Regions from separate parts of the Vibrio nomapromontoriensis genome, predicted to be linked through region 2. Evidence: predicted binding sites of a transcription regulator. Region 2 holds the regulator's gene; each other region holds the start of a gene.

Region 1 (7,865 bases), on a different contig from region 2:
CTATCGAAGACGGTGCCATCGATGAGCGTACCGTGGTAATGAACTTTTACTTTGCTTTTAGCTGAAGGGTGAATCGTACCTTCGCCTTTATGTAATACCTGATATTGAAGGCCGCTTTCGGTTGTAGTCACTTCTTCTTTTAGTCCATTTTCTTGCAAGAAAGCCTGACCTTGTTGCAAGTTGACTTCGCCAGCTTTGTTATTTGTCCATGTACGGTAAATCATAAAAGCTGCGAGTAGTACAACGATGAGAGGGATAAGTATCTTTGACACGGTAATTCCTTGATCTAATTTAGGTAAATTGCCACTGGTTAAAGTGGCTTCTACGGTGATGCTTATTTGGTTTTTAGGTAATTTATCGTCTCTGCGATTTCTTTGATGTCTTCGTGACCTGAGAGTACCACTTCATACTTACCATTGACGATAAAGGTTGGTACTGCGTTGATTTGAGCTTCAGTTGATACCGTGTTAGCCAGTTCAATGTATTCGAATAGCTCTTTTTGCTGCGCTTCATCAAAGTCGTAAGGTGTGACCATAGTGCGAGACTCAAAAATTCGATTTAACTCAATTTGTTTTTGCTGGCCATCCAACTCGCTGTTTTGAACTAGAGCAAACAATTCAAGTTTCATGTCTTCAGGAATACGCTGGTCTTCAGATTGCATAACGGCACTGTAAAAGATCATCGCAGCGATTTGTGCGCTGTCGTTAAACATCACATGTACTTTGCCTAGCTTAGAATCGGTAAGCTCCTCAAGTTCCGGCAAAAGTGGCTCCAAATTACGACAATGGCCACAGCCTAATGAGAAAACTTCCGTCACTTGAGGAAGGTTATGTTGGCTAAGATCGTTAGGTAGAACTTTGTATTGTTTGCCTTCAACGGGTGTATTGGATTCCCCACAAGCGGTGATTAGGACAGCGAGAGAAAGTACTGCGGCGAGTTTGCTAAGTGATTTAAACATGTTGATGCATCATATTATTAATAATACCTCGAGTGTAACTGTTACCAATTACTTCAGACAAGCAATTAGTAACAATCTGAAACAGCTAAATGAAGAATATTTTCTTCTCGTTGGTAAAGTTTCTGATATTCACGCCGATAAAAGAAATATTGGATGTTGCTACGAGCGTTTGGAGTGTGTCATGAAGAAAATTGCGTGTTTGATTGCGGTCGGGTTATTGGCGGGCTGCAGTTCTACGTCATCGATAACTGACAAAATGTTCGCAGGCATGCTCGATACGGCTCCACGGTCTGAACACGACGTCATGCATCCTGAATGGGTCAATGCACCTCATATCAGTCATTCAGGGCAAATGGGGGCGACAGTGGAAGGTCCCAATGGTCAATATCGTACTCAGGCTTGGGATTCGTTAGAAACCTATCTGGTTAATCATGGGCTTGATTATGAGCTCGTCCCAGGCGATTACGTTATGATTCGTCTAAAAGAAAAAATCCATTTTAGTACTGGTTCGTCACGTGTTTCTGATAATTCATCCCAATGGTTGTTCCACTTGGCCAATTTTTTGTCTCAGCAGCAAGGGATAGATGTGGTAATTGGTGGTCATACTGACAATACAGGGGCAATAGTGAGAAATGATGTGTTATCGGACAAGCGCGCGGAAATGGTGAAAGAAACGCTAATCAAGAACCAAGTCTCTCGCCAAATCATTTATACGCGTGGCTACGGTGAGGCGGTGCCGGCCTGTACCAACAGTACCTCTTTTGGTAAAGCTTGTAATCGGCGTGTAGAGTTAACGTTAATTGTCGCTAAGTAAAGTAGCGAATAGTGTCGTTAGGTATGGCAATAATGCACGGTTGAAACCTGATGATAGAAATAGAAATAGAAAAGCGACGATTGTTCGTCGCTTTTTTGTAACCGTTTAATTGGTCTTTTCGCTAGATTATTCTGATTTAGCCAAACCGGCTTAGCTTAAACCGATGATGTTACCCTCATCATCAAGGTCTAGAGACATAAAGGCGGGTTTATCGGGTAAGCCCGGCATCGTCATTACGTTGCCGCAAAGCGCATAAATAAAGCCTGCACCCGCACAAAGCTTGAGCTCTCTGATCACCACTTCAAAGCCAACGGGAGCGCCTTTAACACTGCCATCTGTGGTGATAGATAGTGGTGTCTTTGCTAAGCAGACTGCCAAATGATTGAAGCCTTGAGTTTCGTACAGCTCAAGCTGTTTTTGTGCTTGGTAAGATAACGAGACATTCGCTGCCCCATACCCAGCTTCACACACTGCCATGAGCTTTTCTTTGACCGTTTGTTCAGCGCTATACAATGGTTTGAAGTTAACCGGTGTTTGACAGGCCGCGACCACTTGCTTTGCAAGATCAATCGTACCATTTCCACCAAGGGAAAACCCTTCACTTATAGCGACGCGACAGTTGTCATTAAACTGTTTGATCCACTGGGTCAACAAATCTAACTCTTGTTGCGAATCCTGCGGGAAGCGATTGATGGCGACCACCGCAGGAACGCCATATTTGGCTACATTGTTAATGTGCCATTTCAGGTTTTCAAATCCGGCTTTTAGTGCTTGCTCGTCATCTTCAAATAATGTGTCTGGGATTGGCGCGCCAGGTTTAAAGTCATACAATCCGGAGTTGGCTTTTAGCCCGCGAAGCGTCGCAACAATAACGGCACAATCTGGTTTCTTATCAGTTGCCGCTGCTTTGATGTTACAGGCTTTCTCAAAGCCCATATCAGAACCAAAGCCCCCTTCAGTGACGGTGTAACTCGCGAGTTTTGTTGCAATTTTATCGGCAATGATCGAGGAGTTACCGTGAGCGATGTTAGCGAAGGGGCCTGCATGAATCAGCGTCGGTACACCTTCCAAGGTTTGCATTAGCGTTGGTTCTACGGCGTCTTTCATACTTACTGCCATCGCGCCGGCTACTTGCAAGTCTTCAGTTGTGATCGGCTTACCTTCAATGCTGTATGCAACAACTATTTTGCCAATGCGAGCTCTAAGATCGTTAAGGTTTTCTGATAACGCTAATATGGCCATGAGCTCTGAAGCGGCAGAAATATCAAACCCGTCTTCGCGTTCAACCCCGTTGATGGTTTTATTGACCTCGTTTTTGCCAACTGTGACCATTCGTAGCGAGCGGTCATTATGGTCAATAACTCGTTTCCAAACGACGTTCTTTACGTCGATTTTAAGCGCAGAAAGTCCAGTTCGAGATTCAAAATTGTCGTAGCCCAGGCGTTGTTCATGATAGATGCGAGCATCTATCGCCGCGGCAGCTAAATTATGCGCTGCAGTCACGGCATGGATATCGCCAGTTAAGTGTAGGTTGAGCTCTTCCATGGGTGCGACTTGCGCGTAACCACCACCAGCGGCGCCGCCTTTTACACCAAATACGGGACCCATAGAAGGTTGGCGAATACAGGCAAATACGCTTTCGCCGAGTTTTTTAAGTCCTTGAGATAGACCTACAGTGGTTACGGTTTTACCTTCACCTAATGGGGTTGGGGTAATCGCAGTGACGACAATAAGCTTACCATCAAGATTGTCTTTTAGGCGCTTAATTGCTTTTAGCGAGACTTTCGCTTTATGCGCACCTTGAGGAAGTATTTCGTGATCAAGTAAACCAGCGTCTTTGGCAACGTCGGTGATAGCAGAAAGTGACGCACTACGGCAGATTTCAATGTCAGATAGCATTAACGGTCCTTTAAAGCCACAAAATTAATGAGGAAAACGTTTGCGTCGAGATAATACTGGCTAATAATTCTTTGTAAAGACAAAAATTCAGTACGCTGTACTAAAATTGACCAGATCAAATGGTTAGCTTTGTTTCAGTCAAAAAAAGAGGCTCATGAGCCTCTTTTAAATTTATCTATCCCAGTATGCTTCTTCTAGGCTGTCTTCTCGTTCGGGCAACGCACGAGTCAGTCTTGGTGAGTGTTGCATTAACACCTCGTAACTGACGCGGTTCGCATATTTACATATTTGCGACAAAGAAGAGTAGGTTAGGCATGGCATCACGTGCTTGTCCGACCCAGGTACATTGTTGTGATGGAATGCATTGGCCGTCATATCATGTAGCAGAGCTGAAAGAGCACCGTCACCAGCACCATTGGTATTCTTGATCTCAAGCGGACCACCTAAATACGGTCCAATGTGAGAGTATACTTTCTGCGGATCAGCACAATCTTGTTTGCGCATCGCTCGACTGAATTCAAACTGGTTAAAGTTTTCAATTGGGCCTTCTAAGAGCTCATGAGTGGTGTCTCTAAGTGCAACATTGTCGCAGTAGCCAGCCATGTAAAGGCCATGAGGACCTGCAGTACACAACACCAAGTCAACCCAATCAAGCGCTTTATCTGCCGCAAGAAGAGGGTCTGCAAACCCCGTTAGGGCTTCCCCTTCTTCTTCGTTCATCGCCACGATAGTGACGTTCTCTTTGATGTAGTCTTGCCAAAACTGTTCGTTACCCTGGATAACCCACTTCGTACCGAGAGTGAGGACAACAGGTACAGACTTTTGTTTAGCAAGCTCTACAGCGCGAGCTACAGCTAATGGCATTGGATCTTCTGGTTTGCCACGCATTAAGTAAGATGAGACGACTAACGCAGACGCTTTATCAAAAATAGATTCTGGAATACTTTCTGGAAGCAGCTGGTTCATTTCACCTTCGTTGATCGCAAAGGTACGTTCGCCATCATCAGTGATTAACGTGTAGCAGCGACCAATTGGTCCATCGACAGTTTGTAAATGGTTGAGGTTCATACGTGACGAAGTGCGGCATAAGTAGCGGTAGCCATACGAACCTACTTCAATGTTTTTCGACATCACGCCAAGCAACACAGATTTACTATCAGCAAGAACGGAGTAATTGTGAAGGGTATTACCTATCGTATCACCTGGAAATTGATGAGTAATTAAGCCCTGTTCAACTAATTCTTGATACAAAGCATCCGCTTTGCTTTCTTCGAGAACAAGTGAGTGTCCCTTACTCAACTCATACTTTTCTAAGAAGGAGTCGTCCACACGAGCTTCAATATCGACAATAGTTTGCCCAACACCAATGATGGTTGGTCGAAAGTATTTCGGCGCAGCTTGAGCTTGGCTCACTGATAGGTTCTTTTTACTTGTTGGAAAGTAATGCTTTGATTTACGTTGTCCGGGGAATCTCATACTAAACGCTAAGGGAACAAAATTTTCCGCATAATATCACAATGTGTTTCATTTTGTTGCAATGAATTGCACGAATGCTGTCGTAAAATCCACACTATGTAGCATTTGGACCGGTTTGTTATTAGCTTGGGTTCATATTGGTAGCCTTATCATTGACATGGGTAAACAGAGTACTAGGCTAGATAAAAACAATAATAAGGGGTGCGATTTTGAATCAACTTGATATTAGTAAGGTTGACTTTAAGCAAGCGTTTAACCGCCTCGACAGTTACTTTTTTATTAAAGATGTGCAAGGTTGTTATGTTTTCGTGAATGAAGCTATTTGCCAACTGTTCAATTTATCGAATGAGCAAATTCTAGGGAAAAAGGATGATGCATTTTTTAACCTAGACCAAAGTGAAGATATCTTAATTAATGACCAGTTGGTTCTTAATGGGCATACGGTATCTAAGCTAGAAAAAAATATTTTGAAGGATAACCGAGTTCGGTACTACCAAAATATGAAATCACCTTTATTTGATAGTAATGGTGAGGTCATAGGAATTTTTGGGATAGCCATAGACGTGAGCGACACGATTGCGAAGCACAATGAACTGGAGACGATGGTAATTCGAGATGAGTTAACCGGAGTCTATAATCGGCGATTTTTAGAAACACAACTCGCTCGTGAATATGCTTCGTTTCAACGCCATAAGCAGCCATTTTCATTTCTTATGCTAGATGTTGACAATTTTAAGTTTATTAATGATGTACTTGGTCATAGCTCTGGTGATCATGTACTCCAACAAATTGGCAAAATTATGTTGGAATCGTTACGTGTTGAAGACTATTGCTGTCGCTTTGGGGGCGATGAATTTGCCATTTTGCTACCAAATACGGAGTTACGTGAAGCGTACTTCCTTGGAGAAAGGCTGCGCGAAAGAGTGGGGGCTTTTAAGTTTACTTGCGTTGAAGGTCGGGTATTTAGTGTAACGGTCAGCATTGGCATCTCACATCTTACTGAGCAGCAAGAACAAGGGAAGCTGACTAATATTGCTGACGAGGCGTTAATGCAGGCAAAGAGAAATAGCAAAAACTCAACACTGGTGTCGTGTTATAAACAAACGCTTGTTACAAAGTGTTTGGATTGTACATTATGTAATTTAAAGTCCGATGACTGACGGGGTTAGGATTAGAATCCTAGTTTAACTAGAAGAGAGCCCATGAATAATGGGCTCTCTTTACTAAATCTTATTGCGCAGTTGTAGTTGGCTCAACGAATGCTTTCGTTCCCCACAACGGAACCGTAGATAGGCTGTGTTTAAAGCTACCCGATGTTTCTTTAGTTGAGTAGGATAAATACATGAGGGTTTGGTTGTCCGCATCAAAGATACGACGCACTTTCATGGTTTTGAAAAGTATACTTTTTGACTTTCTAAATACTATTTCACCGGATTTGGACTTGTCTATTTGTTCTATCATTTCAGGTGTGATTTCACCTGTTTGACGGCATGATATGGAACTGTCACTTGGGTCTGAAAAGCTTAAGTTAGCCTCAATGCTTGCGATATGACACGTAACACCGGGTACTTCAGGATCGGTTAATGTGTTGAGTTTAATGTCTTTTAATGTAAACATGCCAAGTGAAACATCACCAACCTCCTTATCTCCGCAGCCCGCTAAGGCAAGGGCAAGAGCTGGAACAATCATGAGCTTTTTCAACATATTGGGGCAATCCTTTAAAATAAGAGCTTGTGTATACAATAACCACGGTCAGCAAAAAATCAAATAGGATTTACAATGAAAGACGCGGCAATGGCTCTATATAACAAAAAGAATGAATGGTTAGCAAGCCAAGTAGATGTCGAATTTCCCACATCAGAAAGCATTAAAGGACGAGCGTTATATCTCGACTCTTTAACCAGTAGGTTTCTTGAACCTGTCTCGGTTGCGGAAGGTTTCTCCGCAAAAATTGAGTGGCATCTCGTTGATTTTCATCGACTTACCATTATGTTTTCACTTCTTCAGTCAAAAATATGGGAAAGCGACGAGGCTCAAAATTTCATTGTTGAGTATTTGACACAGATAATCCTAGATCCAGAATACAGCCTGTATGTAGGCTTTAGTGAAGGAGAGGCCGTTTCTGCGGCGATTATGTGCCGTGAAAATGACGTGGTCGTTGTGTCTGATATCGTCGGTGCAACAGCGTCAACGAGTCATGATGACATCGCTTTGTCACTGATTCATGAGACCTTGAACATCAATAGTGACGAAAATTCAAACTTAGTGAACATATGGATTGAAAAACGGTGATCAGCACGAAAGTTTCGTGTATTACTTAGAGAAATGTTGTAAACCCTCGTGTAGATACCGTTTTGCGTACCCATAGTCTATTAATATTTATAGCGAATTAAGTAGCTGTGGGTATGTAAAGTAGTATGTCAGAAGTAAAGTGTGTCTTATTTGATTGCGATGGAACCTTAGTCGACAGTGAAATGCTATGTTGTGAGGCGCTGGTAGCGACCTTTAAAGAGGTAGGCGTGTCTCTATCATTGGAGGTGGCGGCTGAAAACTTCTCAGGAGGCAAAATTGCTGATGTGCTTATGTCGGCAAAGCGTATCACCAAATCTAATGCGTCGCTGGATCTGCTTGAGCCCATTTATCGACGCTTGACCACGGAGCTATTTGAATCAAAACTCACGCCAATTCATGGTGTGGAAAAGCTGTTAGATTATTTGG
Region 2 (7,865 bases):
TACTTTACACTGGAAAACTTCATCAATATTTTTGACTTTCTCATTGCTCGAGTATTGACTGCCCGCCACATAACTCGGCAGTGTCGTACATTGCCCGCCAGATGCAGCACTCGAAACATTAATATCAATAAGTTGTGACTGAGTACTGAGCCCTCCATCATCAGTAGCAATAGCTTGTATCGCAAACTGACCCACAGCCGCCGGCGTCCAAGTCGTTGTCCATGGTGGTGTGGTTAATGTGCTGAGCGTAACGCCATCCACGACATAACGAACACTGGTTACGCTACCATCAACATCATCTGCGGCCGCTGAGAGTGTCACTGGCTGATCAACCGACACTGATAGCGAGTCTGCCGATAAGGTGATGGATGGCGGTTGATTCTCTGTCACCGATACTGAAAACAATCTCGACTGCGTGGTTTGTGCACCGCGCTCATCCGTGGCAATAACGTCAAGGGTGTAGCTGCCCACCGTGGCAAGCCAATCTACGCTATAAGGCGGTGACGTGACTGTTGCTACATCTTGGCCATTGATAACAAAAGCGACAGTGGCAATCGCATCATCAACATCGCTTGCATCGGCCTGAAACGTAATCGTATTACCAGACGCTATATTGGCACCTTCTACAGGGGAAAGAATTGATAGCGTCGGTAATTGGTTTCCTCCACTCGCGTCACACGCCCCGAGCAGTGTCCATTCTTGGAAGCTACCCGATTTTTCGCTTGGCTTTGCATTTTGGCTCCACCAGTTCGCTTGATAAGCATTCGATTGGAATTTTACCTCAGCACCGCCGTTATACGCTGTCTCTGCATTCCATACCGGTAAGTTGTCACACTGATAAGCAAATGCGGTGGGCGAAAATAAAACAAGTAGCGATAATGAAGTTGCAGTGTAGTGATTCAACGCTGCCTTTGGAGACAGTAATTTATTTTGGGCTATCGGGTTCGTCCTATCCATTTACTTGTCCTTGTATTAAATGAACTTAACTATGATAAATCGCTGTTAATCGTTAGTTTTTCTCTTTTAATACCCAACCTGGGCGACTAAATTTTTCATAACAGCCTATTCAAGCTAGCGCACTCACGAGCGAGTAAATGAATCTGTAGGCATTCCAGAACCTGATTACGAGTCACTTAACAAAAGTAATACTTGTGTTGCATATCAATTTCATCATTTATCTAGATTACTCGCATTAAAAAGCCCGGACGAAATACAACGTCCGGGCCTACATAAGGAATACTTGATAAGTCAGCGCATCTGTAGCGCTTAATCAGCTGCAGCGTCTAATCACCAGCGAACATATAACCTTCACCGTGAACGGTAATGAAAATCTGCGGATTCTTTGGATCCATTTCCATTTTCGTACGCATACGGCGAATCAACACATCAATGGTGCGATCATTAGGGGCATCAACACGATGACTGATCATATTAAGGATGCGCTCTCGGCTTAACACCTGATTGGGGTACGTAGACAAGGCAACCAAGAGTTCATATTCTGCTTTTGTCAGTTTTACTGGCTCGCCATTACAGGTTAAAGAGCGTCGCTGCTTATCAAACAACCACTCACCAAAATGGACAACATGTTCACTCTCTGCACTTTGCGGCTCTTGAGGTGGCTTTCTTGCTTGAGAAATTCGCCACAGTAAGTTTTTAACGCGTACCAATAACTCTCTTAACTCGAACGGTTTAGTGACGTAGTCATCTGCCCCCATCTCCAAACCAACAATCTTGTCAATACTATCGGTACGTCCGGTCACCAATATAATGCCTATGTCAGATTGGCTGCGTAGCTCTCGAGTTAGCATGAGCCCATCTTCACCTGGCAAATTAATATCGAGCATAACAAGATCGACACTGGATGATTGCAGTACTTGGCGCATCTCTTCACCACTTTCTGCTTCGCTCACCAAATAGCCTTCACTCTCAAAGTAACCAGACAATTTGCTACGTGTAACGACATCATCTTCAACTACTAATACGTGATAACTCATATGCACCGTTTCTTAAATTTGTTATGACCAAGGCCATTCTATTCATAATTAGTCACAATTCTAGCCGACATTAAGGCAATTTGTCGAAAGTCGTGTTTTTTTTGATTCAAGACAAGAACTATTCCTCCTCAACATATGCAACCATACTAAATAGCTTAATAACTAAATGGCACCTCGTTCATTCGAACTCTCCATCATCACATTCATTTATCTTCACAAATTCCTATATTTTTTCACTAATTGCCTTACTGCTGTTCATTTTTATTGGCTAAAATGATAGTAAGACTTTTGGAGAAGATAAAATGCAAGAAATCAAAGCATTTAACGAACAACGTGCAGAAATTTATTGGTGGCTATCCAGCTTATTTGCCAAAGAACTAACAAAAGAAGAGCTAGAGAAGTATCACAGTGTTGAAATCCGCGCTTTCCTCGCTGGGTTGGGGGAGAATGCGTCATTAAGCGCTTCTATCGCCAATTTTATCGACGCACTCAATCGTTTACAAACACGCGAAGATGCTCAACTGGAGCTCTCTGCTGACTTTTGCGATTTGTTCTTGAAAACCGATAAGCATGGCGCACTCCCATACGCATCAATGTATATAGGCAAGTCAGGCTTACTAAATGACACCCCAGCACACGATATGGCGGCGCTCCTCAAACAGCACAATATTGGCGTGTCAGATAACCTAAATGAGCCGGCAGATCACTTAGCGATTGAGTTAGACTTTCTTGGCAACCTCATCATTCGTTCCAATGAACTGGAATCTGATGCGCACATCAATAACGCTTTACTTGAACAAGCTGACTTTATTGAACAACACCTCATGACGTGGTTACCTCAATTTGATCGTCGATGTAAAGAATTTGATGAATTCGGTTTTTATGCAGCTGTTGCACAACTACTCGTTGCATTCTGTCAGCTTGACCTTACATACTTACGCGTAGAGTAGGTAAAGTAGTTAAGCGCCCAGTCCCTAACGCGACAATAATCAGTAAGCCAAATATAAATTTGGCTTTTATAGACAAAATTGTCGGTTCAGACATTGCTAGGGTCTGCCACTAAGACTACAATTCGCCGTTTAAAATGCGAAAGCCAGGCTTTAGTACGATGTGGTTTCCACTTAAATGTACTGATTGGAAACCGCCATTTCACAAAGTGTATTTGTGTCCGGTACGCATTCGTTACAACAAAGCGCTTATTTTTCATAAATAATGCTTCATGATCGCAACGGCTTTTATGCAATTAAAAACACAAAAGCCGTTACTAACAGGATAAAGCTATGGCAACAATTAAAGACGTCGCCCGCCTAGCTGGCGTTTCTACTACCACCGTATCTCACGTCATCAACAAAACGCGTTTTGTTGCCGAGGCCACACAAGAAAAAGTTAATGCTGCAGTCGAAGAGCTCAATTACGCGCCAAGTGCTGTCGCAAGAAGCTTAAAGTGCAACTCTACGAAGACCATTGGTATGCTGGTGACTCAATCCACTAACCTGTTTTTCTCTGAGGTGATTGACGGTGTTGAGAGTTATTGCTATCGACAAGGTTATACCTTGATACTGTGTAATACAGGTGGCGTGTATGAAAAGCAACGCGACTACATTCGCATGTTGGCAGAGAAGCGTGTTGATGGCATTTTAGTCATGTGCTCAGACCTAACTGAAGAGCTTCTCACGATGCTTGACCGTCACTCTGATATCCCTAAAGTCATTATGGACTGGGGCCCAGAAAGTTCGCAAGCAGACAAGATCATCGATAACTCGGAAGAAGGTGGCTACTTAGCGACAAAATACCTTATTGAGAAAGGGCATACAGACATCGCCTGCTTAAGTGGTCATTTAGAAAAAGCTGTTTGCCAAGAACGCATTGTCGGTTATCAACGCGCTTTAACAGAAGCAGGCTTAACGATGAAAGAAGACCGTATTTTTGAAGGTAACTTCGAATGCGATACTGCCGTCATCGCCGCCAATCGCATTGCCGCTATGGAAGACCGACCAAGCGCCGTTTTTTGTTTTAACGATACCATGGCGTTAGGCCTAATGAGTCGCTTACAACAGCTTGGATTAAACGTCCCTGGTGATATATCTGTAATCGGCTACGACAATATCGAGCTGGCTGAGTACTTTTCACCACCATTGACCACCGTTCACCAACCAAAACGTCGTGTTGGTAAGAATGCATTTGAGATTCTACTCGAACGAATCAAAGATAAAGGTCATGACAAACGCATATTCGAGATGCACCCAGAGATAATTGAACGAAGCTCTGTCAAAGACATGACAAAATAATGACAAAGGCGCTCTATTGAGCGCTTTTTTTTGATCTTCTTCCAATAAATTTCAATCTGTATTGTTACTTTGTGCTACTTCACAAGCACAAATACCCCTCTAATTTTTGAAGCAATATCACACTTCAACTAATAACCCATGCATATTAATGGTTTTTTTCTTTATGCTATTTGAGTCACGCACAGGGCAAACCATCTGAAAAGGTGGGACGCAAAGCCTCCGGCCTAAACCACATTTGGTAGGTAGCGGGGTTACCGATGGCAAAGGTGTCAAATCCTGTTATTGACCTAACAAGAAACTGACACCTGTTTGCTATACTCTCGGACCTGATTTTGGTGACACAATCAATAACACCGAGAAAAGATAAGCATGGACAATCCAGTATTAAAAAATTCAATGCAATTGTTCGCTCAACTAGGAAAAGTAAAATCTCGCTCCATGTTCGGTGGATTTGGGATCTTTGTTGACGAAACAATGTTTGCATTAGCAGTGAACAACAAATTACATATCCGAACTAACCCCAAAACAGTCGCGTCTTTTAAGCAATTAGGCTATACGCCTTACGTGTATAAAAAACGTGGATTCCCTGTTGTTACTAAATACTTTGCACTTCCAGAAGATTGTTGGGACGACACTGACGTTATATTGTCATACGCTCGCGCAGCCTTGGATTTTGCCAAAGACGAAAAAGTAAAACAATCCGATACTAAACCTAACCGATTAAAAGATCTGCCGAATCTTCGCCTTGCCACAGAGCGTATGCTTAAAAAAGCGGGCATCGAGTCAGTTAACTCATTACAAGAGCATGGCTCTGTAGAAGCATTCAAAGCGATTCAGAAAACACATTCATCCAGTGTCGGCCTAGAGTTACTATGGGCATTAGAAGGGGCGATTAACGGTACACATTGGTCCGTTATCCCACAAGCGAAACGAGATGAACTCGCTAACCACATCAACTAGTATTGATATACTTATAAAAAAATCAGCTTAAGGCTGATTTTTTTTATAAGTCTTTGAAAGTAAATTTACCCTGCTCCTGTCTTATACTTAAAGATGCATTGTCTACATGGAGTAAGTCATGAGTAAAAAGTTACTGTTAGGGTTGGGCTTCGTTGCTCTTATCCTATTCTTGGGGTCGCAATTCGGTCAGTATTTAACATTAGAAAACGCCAAAGTACAACAAGCTGAGCTCGCCAGTTACATTGACGCCAATTTTGTCACGGCTGCACTCACCTATTTCTTTCTCTACATAGCAATTACAGCATTTTCAGTTCCTGGCGCTGCAGTTGTGACGCTATTAGGCGCTGCATTATTTGGATTTTGGACCAGCCTTTTACTGGTCTCCTTTGCGAGTACCATTGGTGCTACCCTAGCCTTCCTTAGTAGCCGGTTTCTACTGCGAGACTGGGTTCAGCGTCAGTTTGGTGCAAAGCTCACTACAATTAATGATGGTGTCGAAAAAGATGGGGCTTTCTACCTTTTTTCTTTGCGACTCATTCCTGTCTTTCCGTTCTTCTTAATCAACCTACTCATGGGTTTAACGCCTATTCGTGTCTCAAAATACTACTTCGTCAGCCAACTTGGCATGCTACCAGGCACCGCAGTGTATTTGAACGCAGGTACACAACTTGCGAATATTGATAGTTTGTCTGGCATAGTCTCGCCTACTGTTCTTGCTTCGTTTGCTCTACTAGGACTGTTTCCACTTCTTGCTAAATGGGTCATGGCAAAATTGAACAAAACGCCTCAGGTAGAGACTAAATGAAAATTTATGTAGGTAACAACCCGACAGAAACGCATATTATCCAACAACAGCTTAATGCTGAAGGAATTCAATGTGAAGTAAGAGGTGAAGGGGTCTTTGGATTAAGGGGGGAAGTTCCGCTTGACGAAAGTTCACTGCCTTTTATTTGGTTGATGGATCTATCCCAAGAGCCTAAAGCTAAAGCCATCATTGATACATGGCAACTGCAAGCCAATCAAAGCACTGGGGGAGATTGGACTTGCCAACATTGTCATGAACTTAACGAAGCTCAGTTCGGGTCTTGTTGGAATTGCCAGCACCTAGCACCTAGCACCTAGCACCTAGCACCTAGCACGGTGGATTATTAACTGACCGATTGAATAAAGGCAATGGAGTGCTTATTAAACTCGTCTGGCTTTTCAACGTTACAAACATGCCCACAATCCGCGATTTCTAATAAGCGGCTCGATTTATGTTCTGCCACCATCTCTTTAACAGGGTGGATAAACATATAGTCTTTATCCCCCATAAGGTAGAGCGTAGGGATTGGCAGTTCCTTGTCTTTAAAGTAACGATGTAGTGGGTTCACTTCCGTGGTTAAGGTATACCAGCGTTTAAATTCCTTCTGGCATAATTTTTTCGCTTCACGGACAAACAAGTGACGGGACTCTTTTTGACCACGTTGTGGCATCACGATATAAGCAAACAAGCGATATAACCACATATATGGGATGATGTGCTTGCTCCAGTTGCCTATATTGACCAATAACTGAGAACGTGTGTTAAAACGCGTTACAGCGCCTCCTAACACCATAGAACGAACTCGATGGGCCGATAACTCCGCGATATTGCGAACAATAATTGTACCCAGGGACATACCGACAAAATGCGCAGATTGGATTTTGAGATGATCGAGTACTTTTAGTATATCAACCGTTACGCTTTTAAACGTATAACCGCTTGCCATGATCCCTTTGATCAATTGATTCGATTTACCATGACCACGTAAGTCGACAAATAGTAAGTTGAAATGTTCTTTGTAAGCTCGAATTTGTTTAAACCAAATGGACGAGCTTCCCCCTGCGCCATGCACAAACACGACCCACTCTTTACTGGTGGGATGCGGATACGTTTTATGAAAAAGTAGATTCTCAGACATAGGCTCTTAAGAGGGTGATATCAGTGTGCGTTACGTTACCACAATTCTTGTAAATGCAGGTAAAAAGTCCGCACTTTTTCATTCAAAATCATTTCTAAGTGTTAACTTATCATCGATTTTTATCATTAAAAAAGGCGACATAACGTCGCCTTTTACATTTAAGCAATGCTAATAATTAGCCTTGATTCAACGCAATATCATACATTTTACTGTAATCCTTTGCAGACTCAAGCCAACTAAAATCACGCCCCATTGCACGAAGCTGCATCTTATGCATCTCTTCTGGTTGCTGCAAATAGAACAACAGCGCCCTTTGCAGAGTAATCAGCAACGCATCGTGGCAAGGTTCATCGAAACCAAACCCTGTGGCTTCTGACGGGTTATCATCAAAATCAATAACCGTGTCTTTTAGTCCACCCACTTTACGAATAATCGGTAGCGTTCCATAAGCCATGCTGTACAGTTGGTTAAGACCACAAGCTTCGAACTCTGATGGCATCAAAAAGAACTCTGAGCCCGCTTCTACCAAGTGAGCAAAACGGTTGCTGTAGGCCTCAACAAATGCCAGTTTATCTGGATGCGCTAATGCGATATCACGCAGATGAGCAGCAATTTGAGATTCACCCGTTCCGATAATGACCATCTGCACATCATTTTTAAGAAACTTCTCTAAAATTGGC
Region 3 (7,865 bases), on a different contig from region 2:
AATTGGCAATGAAGAGTAAATTGAAGCACTTGTTGTTTGGGGTGGGCTTGTCGTTACTATCGACAGCGTCTTTGGCTTATGAGCAGTGTAAGCTTGATATCAAGAATGAAGTGCACCTTGACGGCAAACAAGTCGAAATCGTCAAGGCTGAAGGCTCGAAGGTACTGATTGACGACAATAATGAGTTGTTTATCAATGGTGAGAAAGTGGCGCTCGATAGGCTTCAACAAGAAGCACTAGCAAGCTATCGGGAAAATATGAACAAGTATGTTCCTCAAGCTAAAGCGCTGGCTGAGAACGGGTTAGCGCTAACGAATGACCTTATTGATGATGTTTCTGCAAGCTTCGATAATTCGGAAGCTTTTGATAGCGTCAAGACCGCGTTGTCCGAGTTTTTTAAAGATATCGAATCTCGCTACCACCAAGACGGCAGCTTTGTTTTGAAGTCTGAGGCGTTTAGTTCGTTTACTAACAATTGGCAGCAGGATTATGAGAAAGCGAAAGAAGTGTTCAACAAAGAGTTTTTTAGTAGCGCGTTCACTGCGTTGCAAGAGAAAATGCAGCAAGAAGGTGGGTTAAACCTGACTGCACTTTCAGAGCAAATGGATGAGCTTAAAACACGACTCGCTGAGACAATGAACAACCAATCCGAAGTGATCAAGGAACAAGCTGAAGATTACTGCGACTCTCTTAACGATGTGGCGACGGAAGAGCAAGAGCTACAGAAAAAAATTCCTCAGTTGAAAGACTATCAAGTCTTCACTATTTAACGGTCTATAAAGCAGATTCGTGTTCTACATCCAAGCTGGCAGCGCTCGCTTGGATGGCTTTTCATTGGGAGGTTCTCGCCACCACGTTCAGATTATGTTAGCTACGTTATTTGGATTTAATTACCTAGAATAGAAGATGTACAAATTAGTTTACCAACCTAATAGTTTATTACACTGCTTAATATTGCTTTACTAGACCAATTGAATTATCGTACCAGCCAACTAGTACGCAATGACTAATCAATAGTGAATAATACAACATCTTCGTCGGTAACGTCTTCGATTGCCGCAACACCCCGTGAGCATTTTGGTTCAAAACTCGGTTTCATTCTTGCGGCAGCAGGGGCTGCTGTTGGTCTAGGCAACATTTGGGGATTTCCAACGCAAGTTGCCAGTAATGGCGGAGGTGCGTTCCTTCTCGTTTATCTTGTGATGATTCTTGTCGTGGCTTTTCCAATGCTCGTTGTTGAAATGGCGATAGGACGTCACGGCCAAGCAAACCCTGTAGACAGCATGCGCTCGCTTTCTTCTAATCCTATTGCCAAAAAGCTAGGGGCATGTGTAGGCTGGGTTGGTCTTGCGGTTCCTTGTGCTGTATTAGCGTTTTACTCCATTGTAGGCGGCTGGTTAATCTGCTTTTTGATTGGCGCGGTCTTAGAAATTGTTGGTTACGCCTCACTTGCTGATTGGTTTAAAGGGTTCAGTGTTGGACGTAATGTTTTTGGCACGATTGCATTTTACTTGCTGACTATCTTAATTGTACAAGGCGGTGTGAAACAGGGCATTGAAAAATGGTCCACTCGACTTATGCCATCCTTGTTTATTTTATTTGCTCTATTGTTTGTCTACATCATGATGCAACAAGGTGCGATGGAAGGGCTTAAACACTATTTGGTTCCGAATTTTGAAAAAGTTTGGGATAGAAAGTTGATTCTGGCTGCAATGGGGCAGGGCTTCTTTTCTTTGACTATTGGTGGTTGTTCCATGCTGATTTACGGCTCTTACCTTTCTAAGAAAGAAGATCTGCCAAAAATGGCAATGAATGTGACCTTAGTGGATACATCAGTGGCTTTTATTGCTGGATTAGTCGTGATGCCTGCGATGTTTGTTGCTATGCAAAAAGGGGTACAAATATACGCGGAAGATGGCTCACTTATCAGCTCTGATACCTTGGTGTTTACAGTATTACCGTTAATGTTTGAGTCCTTAGGGTTATTGGGCTTGGTATTCTCTGTCGTTTTCTTTTTACTGCTGACTATCGCAGCTTTAACATCGTCCATCTCTATGCTTGAATGTCCGGTTGCCTTGGTAGATGAGCGATTAAACACGGGTAGGAAGAAAACCAGCTGGGTGCTGGGAGCATTGATCGCTGCGTTCAGTATTTTTATTGTATTCAATTTCGGCGAATTATTTGGTTTAGTGGCGATGATCGCAACACAGTACCTACAGCCCATTGCTGCGCTAATGTTCTGTATTTTTGGTGGTTGGGTGTGGAGCCGGGCGAGTAAAGTGAAAGAGCTAGAACAAGGGTGCCCTGATTTTCAGCTTGGCTGGTTTGGTAAAGTATGGCCACTTTACGTGAAGTTTGTCTGTCCGGTATTGGTCGCGACGGTAATATGGGCCTCATTCGGCTAAGAAAATTTAAGTACGTGAAACGGATTGATTAAATAACGCCGACGATTATCGTCGGCGTTATTCTTATCTACGTTGTCATCTAAGATAGCTACATGGTTATCTAAAGTGTCCAAACGGTTATCTAAACTGTCCGATCTCTGCGAGATAATCAAAACCCGCTTGTGATAACTTATCTATTAATGCTTGCTTATCCAAATCATGAGTCGCGCACAGTTCGTCAAGACTGCCGTTAAAGTCATCACGCAGCTTCATATTGATAATACTCATCAACATGACAGTATCCATGGTAGCAAAGTTCGCTAGATTCATTGGGTACCTTCTAATCGTCGAAATCAGAGATCAGTAAGTTAGCAGCAGCAAAGGCGGCTTTTTCTCTTACTTCTTCCGGCAGTGAATCGTCTGCTGCAATATCATTTAACGCTCGCACCGCGCACGACACTGCTTTTGGTATATAAGCTTGATCACCACTGCCTATTTGCGCATAAAGCTCTCTTACTCTCTCACAGCAACCATATACTTGCATGTTTAATTCTCTTCTAAATGATAATTCATCTCAATATACACAGGCTACTGAGAAAAAACAAAATTCCAGATTGACCTAAAACAAAAAAGCCGACGTTTTAAAAACGTCGGCTTAAAAGCTAATCAGCTTATCTTATAATAGGTAAGGATTAAGCCTTTTCAGGAATGGCTTCTAGCAGTGCGACCATTTGTTCCCAGAATAGAGCAACCGTGTCAATTTTCACTTTCTCATCAGGAGAGTGAGGGAATTTAATAGTTGGACCAAACGAGACCATGTCCATATTCGGATATGGTTCTTTGAATAGACCACACTCAAGCCCAGCGTGAATGACCATGATGTTCGGTTTGTGTCCGTAGATACCTTCGTACATGTCACGGAATATCGCCATAATGGCTGAATCCGGATCAGGCTTCCAACCAGGGTAGGCGCCAGAGAATTCGATATTTGCACCGGCCAGTTCAGCAACAGACGTCAACATGCCCTCTACTTGAGAGCGACCAGAGTCAATTAACGAACGAATGAGGCACAGTACCGTCACCGTGTTTTGCTCTGTGGTGATAACACCAACGTTTAGTGATGTTTCTACAACACCTTCAATGTCATCACTCATGCGAATCACGCCGTTAGGGCAAGCGTTAAGCGCAGCAATAAAGCGAGCTTGTGATTGCGCTTCAAATACTTCGCTAATTTCAGTCGCTTCGTTAAACGTCACTAAACCCGTTTCAATAGCAGCAAGCTCTTGCTGTAGTTGAGTGGTGTACTGAGCAAATAGCGATTCAAGTTTCGCGACATTTTCTTCTGGTACTGCTAGGGAAACAAAGCCTTCTCGTGGGATCGCATTACGCAGGCTACCGCCGCGGAATTCGATCAAGCGAGCATCGAGTTCTTTTGCGTGACCTGCAAGAAAACGCGCAAGTAGTTTATTGGCGTTACCACGGCCAGTATGAATGTCACAACCGGAGTGACCACCTTTTAGACCTTTTAAGATAAGCTGGCGAGCAACATAACCGGTAGGCGCCGCTTCGCGAGTGATGTCAAATTGAATTGAACCGTCGATACCACCTGCGCAGCCCATGTAGACTTCACCTTCTTGCTCAGAGTCGGTATTAAGGAGAATATCACCTTCTAACCAACCGGCTTCAAGACCAAATGCGCCCGTCATACCCGCTTCTTCGTCGATGGTTAGCAAGACTTCAAGTGGACCGTGTTTAATTTCGTTTGATGCTAGCACTGCAAGGCACGCCGCCATGCCCATACCATTATCAGCACCAAGTGTCGTGCCTTTGGCTGTCACCCATTCGCCATCGATGTATGGCTGAATTGGATCTTGAGTAAAGTCGTGATCCGTATCTTCATTTTTTTGAGGAACCATATCGATGTGAGCTTGAAGCACAACACCTTTTTTGTGTTCCATGCCTGCCGTAGCGGGCTTTTTAATGAACACGTTACCGGTTTTATCGCGCTTAACATCAAGGTTTTGCTCTTGAGCCCACTGGATGATGGTTTGCGCAAGCGCTTCTTCATGCTTTGATGGGTGAGGAATAGAACAAATTTTATCGAAAAACTGCCAAACCGGGCTTGGTGACAACTTGCTGATCTCAGAGTGGAATTCAGACACAGATCTCTCCTTTGTAGCGACTTTGCTAGATAGTTATTCCTAAGAAAGCACAAATATCATTGTGATTCTCTGGTTTTCTAGCGAATTAAAGATGGGCAAAGGATACCATTAGTTGTAAACAGGGAGTAGTCATAGATAAGTAGTTTGATGTTGATGTAAAGAAAGTGTGCAGTCTCGAGGGTTAATAACCCATTTTGCTTCCTTTTGATATCTAGCGATCTAATTTATGTAATAAACTTTCAGAATAGTGCGTTTGTATACAGATCTATCAATTAAATGTGATTTAAATCACGATATGCATTGTAATTAATCATCAGTATGGTATTCTTTTGGTCAGTTGATTAAGTTCAATACACCCGTTCAAGGATTGAACCCGAGTTATCGCCTCCAAGGAACCGAGATTCAACATTTAAATTAAGTTGTATTGTTTAAGGTGATATTTATGAAAGGTTTAGCAAGCGCGATGTTTTGGACAAGTAAAAATGTATACACACAAGACTTCGCCTACAGCGTCTACTTCGGTAGATAATAAAGTTTATACCCCTATATTTTAGAAATTATTGCTGGTTACCCCAATTGATGACCAAAATTTTTCTACCGCCACTCTATGAGTGGCGTTTTTTTTGCCTGTAATCTCGCCCCTAGCTTTCTTTTGTCTTCTATAATACCAGTCGTTGTATGAAAAATGTGCAGTTGGTGCGAGTGTCATTTGGTTTGTTCACGATGATTTTATTGCTAACTGTCTCAATTTGTTACTATTGCATAGTTAATTGATTTCATATTAATGATCATTTATCTGCAATAGAGTGAAAATTCTAGGTGGAATTTGCGAATTGAACCCCTTATAATTCGCGCCAATCGTTTACGCAACCGTTTACTTTTTACTCTTTAGGGATTCGAACATGCTCGAAAGGCTATTTAAACTCAGTGAAAATGGCACGAATGTGCGCACTGAGATCATTGCTGGACTTACTACCTTCCTGACAATGGCTTACATTATCTTTGTAAACCCGGCTATCTTAGCGGATGCAGGAATGGATCGTGACGCTGTTTTTGTAGCAACCTGTTTGGCAGCGGCAATTGGCTGTTTCATCATGGGTTTTGTTGCAAACTATCCTATTGCACAAGCACCTGGTATGGGCTTGAATGCATTTTTTACTTATGCGGTTGTCCTTGGAATGGGCCATACGTGGCAAGTGGCACTTGCGGCAGTATTCTGCTCGGGCGTTTTGTTCATTCTATTGAGTGTATTTAAGATTCGTGAATGGATCATCAATTCTATTCCAATGTCGCTGCGTACTGGTATTTCAGCGGGTATTGGCTTATTCCTAGCGCTGATTGCCTTGAAAAACTCTGGCATTGTCGTCGATAACCCAGCAACACTGGTTTCAATGGGGGCGATCACGTCACTGCCTGCTGTTTTAGCGGCCTTTGGTTTCTTCCTAACGATTGCTCTTGTACATCGCGGCCTAAAAGGCGCTGTGATGATCGCTATCCTTTCGGTAACGGCGTTAGGTATCATTTTTGGTGATGTTCAATGGCATGGCATTATGTCTACGCCACCAAGCATTGCACCTACGTTCTTACAGCTTGATTTCTCACATATGTTTGAGATTGGCATGATTTCCGTGGTCTTTGCGTTCTTGTTTGTTGACCTATTTGACACGGCTGGCACATTGGTTGGCGTCGCTCAAAAAGCTGACCTTATTGGAAAAGACGGAAAAATTCCGCGTCTAAATAAAGCACTACTTGCTGACTCTACTGCTACGTCGGTTGGTGCTCTGCTTGGTACATCAAACACCACATCATTTGTAGAAAGTACTGCAGGTGTTGCTGTTGGTGGTCGAACAGGATTAACTGCCGTTGTTGTTGGCATTTTGTTTATACTTGCATTATTCTTCTCGCCTTTAGCTGGTATGATTCCCGCTTACGCGACGGCTGGCGCGCTATTCTATGTTGCAATTCTGATGATGTCAGGGTTAGTAAGCATCGATTGGCGTGACCTTACAGAAGCCGCACCGGTTGTGGTGACTTGCTTGGTGATGCCTTTTACCTTCTCTATTGCAGAAGGTATCTCTTTGGGCTTTATTTCTTACGCTGCAATTAAATTGTTCAGCGGCAAAGGCCGCGACGTTTCAGTTAGTGTTTGGGTGATGGCGGCAATTTTCATCATTAAGTATGTCCTTGAAGCTGCATAATTGGCTCATTCGATCTTATATAATTTAGGTTTTTACTATGTCTAACAAATTCATCATCACATGGGACAATATGCACGCATATTGCCGTCAACTTGCTGAGCTTCAAATGCCGGCAGAACAGTGGAAAGGCATCATCGGTGTAAGCCGTGGTGGTTTGGTTCCTGCTGCGATTCTAGCTCGTGAACTGGGTATTCGTTTTGTTGATACGGTATGTATTTCTAGCTACGATCACGATCATCAACGTGATATGACAGTACTGAAAGCACCTGAACACGATGGTGAAGGTTTCTTGATCATCGACGATCTCGTCGACAGTGGCGATACCGCTCGTAAAATTCGTGAAATGTACCCAAAAGCGAAGTTGATTACCGTTTGTGCAAAGCCTGCTGGTATTGATCTTGTTGACGAGTATATTGTTGATATTCCTCAAGACACGTGGATTGAGCAGCCTTGGGATATGGTTCTATCTTATGTAGAGCCTGTGAATCGCAAGCAAAAATAACGATTTCAATCGTATATTGAGAGAGCCCACATGAAAATGTGGGCTTTTTTTGTACCTCAAGTTTTTGTAGCCAGAGTTTTTATAGCTAAAGTTTTAAAGCTAACGTTTTTATAGCTAGAGTTTGCGGCGAGTTATGTGCAGTTTGTAGCTTGTCGATGTAAAAGAACTGAACCCAAACGGTTTTTTGATTACTATAGGACGTGAACGATATTAGTAAGGTCATCGTATGTCTGAAGAAGTCAGTAAAAATATCTCCGAAACCTTGTTTGAAAAGAATAAGCAGGCGAAAGAGACCTCTCGCCTTATGAGGTATATGCCAAGTAGTGAGAAAATTCTTGAGGAGAAGCGAGAGCTGATGCCAAGGGCTTGGTATCGAAACTTGCTACGGTTGCAGTGGGTTTGGCAAGGTATTGATCCTATTGAACAAGAGAGAATTCTTGCTCGTATTGCTTCTTCTGATCACTCTCGTACGGTGGATGAGTGGCTAGACACGGTGATGGGATACCATAGTGGAAACTGGAACTATGAGTGGACTAAATTGGGCATGCAGCACCAAAAACAGGCGAATGATCTCGATGGTGACGCGTCAGCTGAGCAGCTTTTTACCGCGTCATTGTGT

What was found. The regulator PurR, encoded in region 2, represses purine synthesis genes. The targets are predictions, from matches to a motif close to TNANGNAAACGTTTNCNTNA.
Region 1: a site for PurR is predicted at 3,700-3,719, ahead of L4D05_RS08065 (formate--tetrahydrofolate ligase). Genes of this name have one in related genera too.
Region 3: a site for PurR is predicted at 5,409-5,428, ahead of L4D05_RS02405 (NCS2 family permease). Genes of this name have one in related genera too.

Annotation. Positions count from the first base shown of each region.
Region 1 is NZ_JAKJSS010000008.1:40,478-48,342, forward strand. Features, by position in the region: gene bamJ (BamJ family beta-barrel-assembly machinery protein) at 1-272, opposite strand, end outside; gene L4D05_RS08055 (thioredoxin domain-containing protein) at 335-958, opposite strand; gene L4D05_RS08060 (OmpA family protein) at 1,140-1,772, shown strand; gene L4D05_RS08065 (formate--tetrahydrofolate ligase) at 1,923-3,671, opposite strand; gene L4D05_RS08070 (inosine/guanosine kinase) at 3,843-5,147, opposite strand; gene L4D05_RS08075 (sensor domain-containing diguanylate cyclase) at 5,357-6,307, shown strand; gene L4D05_RS08080 (CreA family protein) at 6,378-6,851, opposite strand; gene L4D05_RS08085 (hypothetical protein) at 6,927-7,439, shown strand; gene L4D05_RS08090 (HAD-IA family hydrolase) at 7,565-7,865, shown strand, end outside.
Region 2 is NZ_JAKJSS010000020.1:16,133-23,997, reverse strand. Features, by position in the region: gene L4D05_RS21675 (Ig-like domain-containing protein) at 1-957, opposite strand, end outside; gene torR (two-component system response regulator TorR) at 1,284-1,994, opposite strand; gene torD (molecular chaperone TorD) at 2,297-2,944, shown strand; gene purR (HTH-type transcriptional repressor PurR) at 3,275-4,282, shown strand; cyclic di-GMP riboswitch class I at 4,458-4,541, shown strand; gene L4D05_RS21655 (TfoX/Sxy family DNA transformation protein) at 4,652-5,242, shown strand; gene L4D05_RS21650 (TVP38/TMEM64 family protein) at 5,361-6,047, shown strand; gene L4D05_RS21645 (putative signal transducing protein) at 6,044-6,364, shown strand; gene L4D05_RS21640 (alpha/beta fold hydrolase) at 6,391-7,185, opposite strand; gene glgA (glycogen synthase GlgA) at 7,361-7,865, opposite strand, start outside.
Region 3 is NZ_JAKJSS010000006.1:516,852-524,716, forward strand. Features, by position in the region: gene L4D05_RS02380 (YggN family protein) at 21-770, shown strand; gene L4D05_RS02385 (sodium-dependent transporter) at 1,053-2,405, shown strand; gene L4D05_RS02390 (DUF4250 domain-containing protein) at 2,523-2,714, opposite strand; gene L4D05_RS02395 (YaeP family protein) at 2,725-2,928, opposite strand; gene L4D05_RS02400 (aminoacyl-histidine dipeptidase) at 3,077-4,546, opposite strand; gene L4D05_RS02405 (NCS2 family permease) at 5,449-6,744, shown strand; gene gpt (xanthine phosphoribosyltransferase) at 6,782-7,246, shown strand; gene frsA (esterase FrsA) at 7,473-7,865, shown strand, end outside.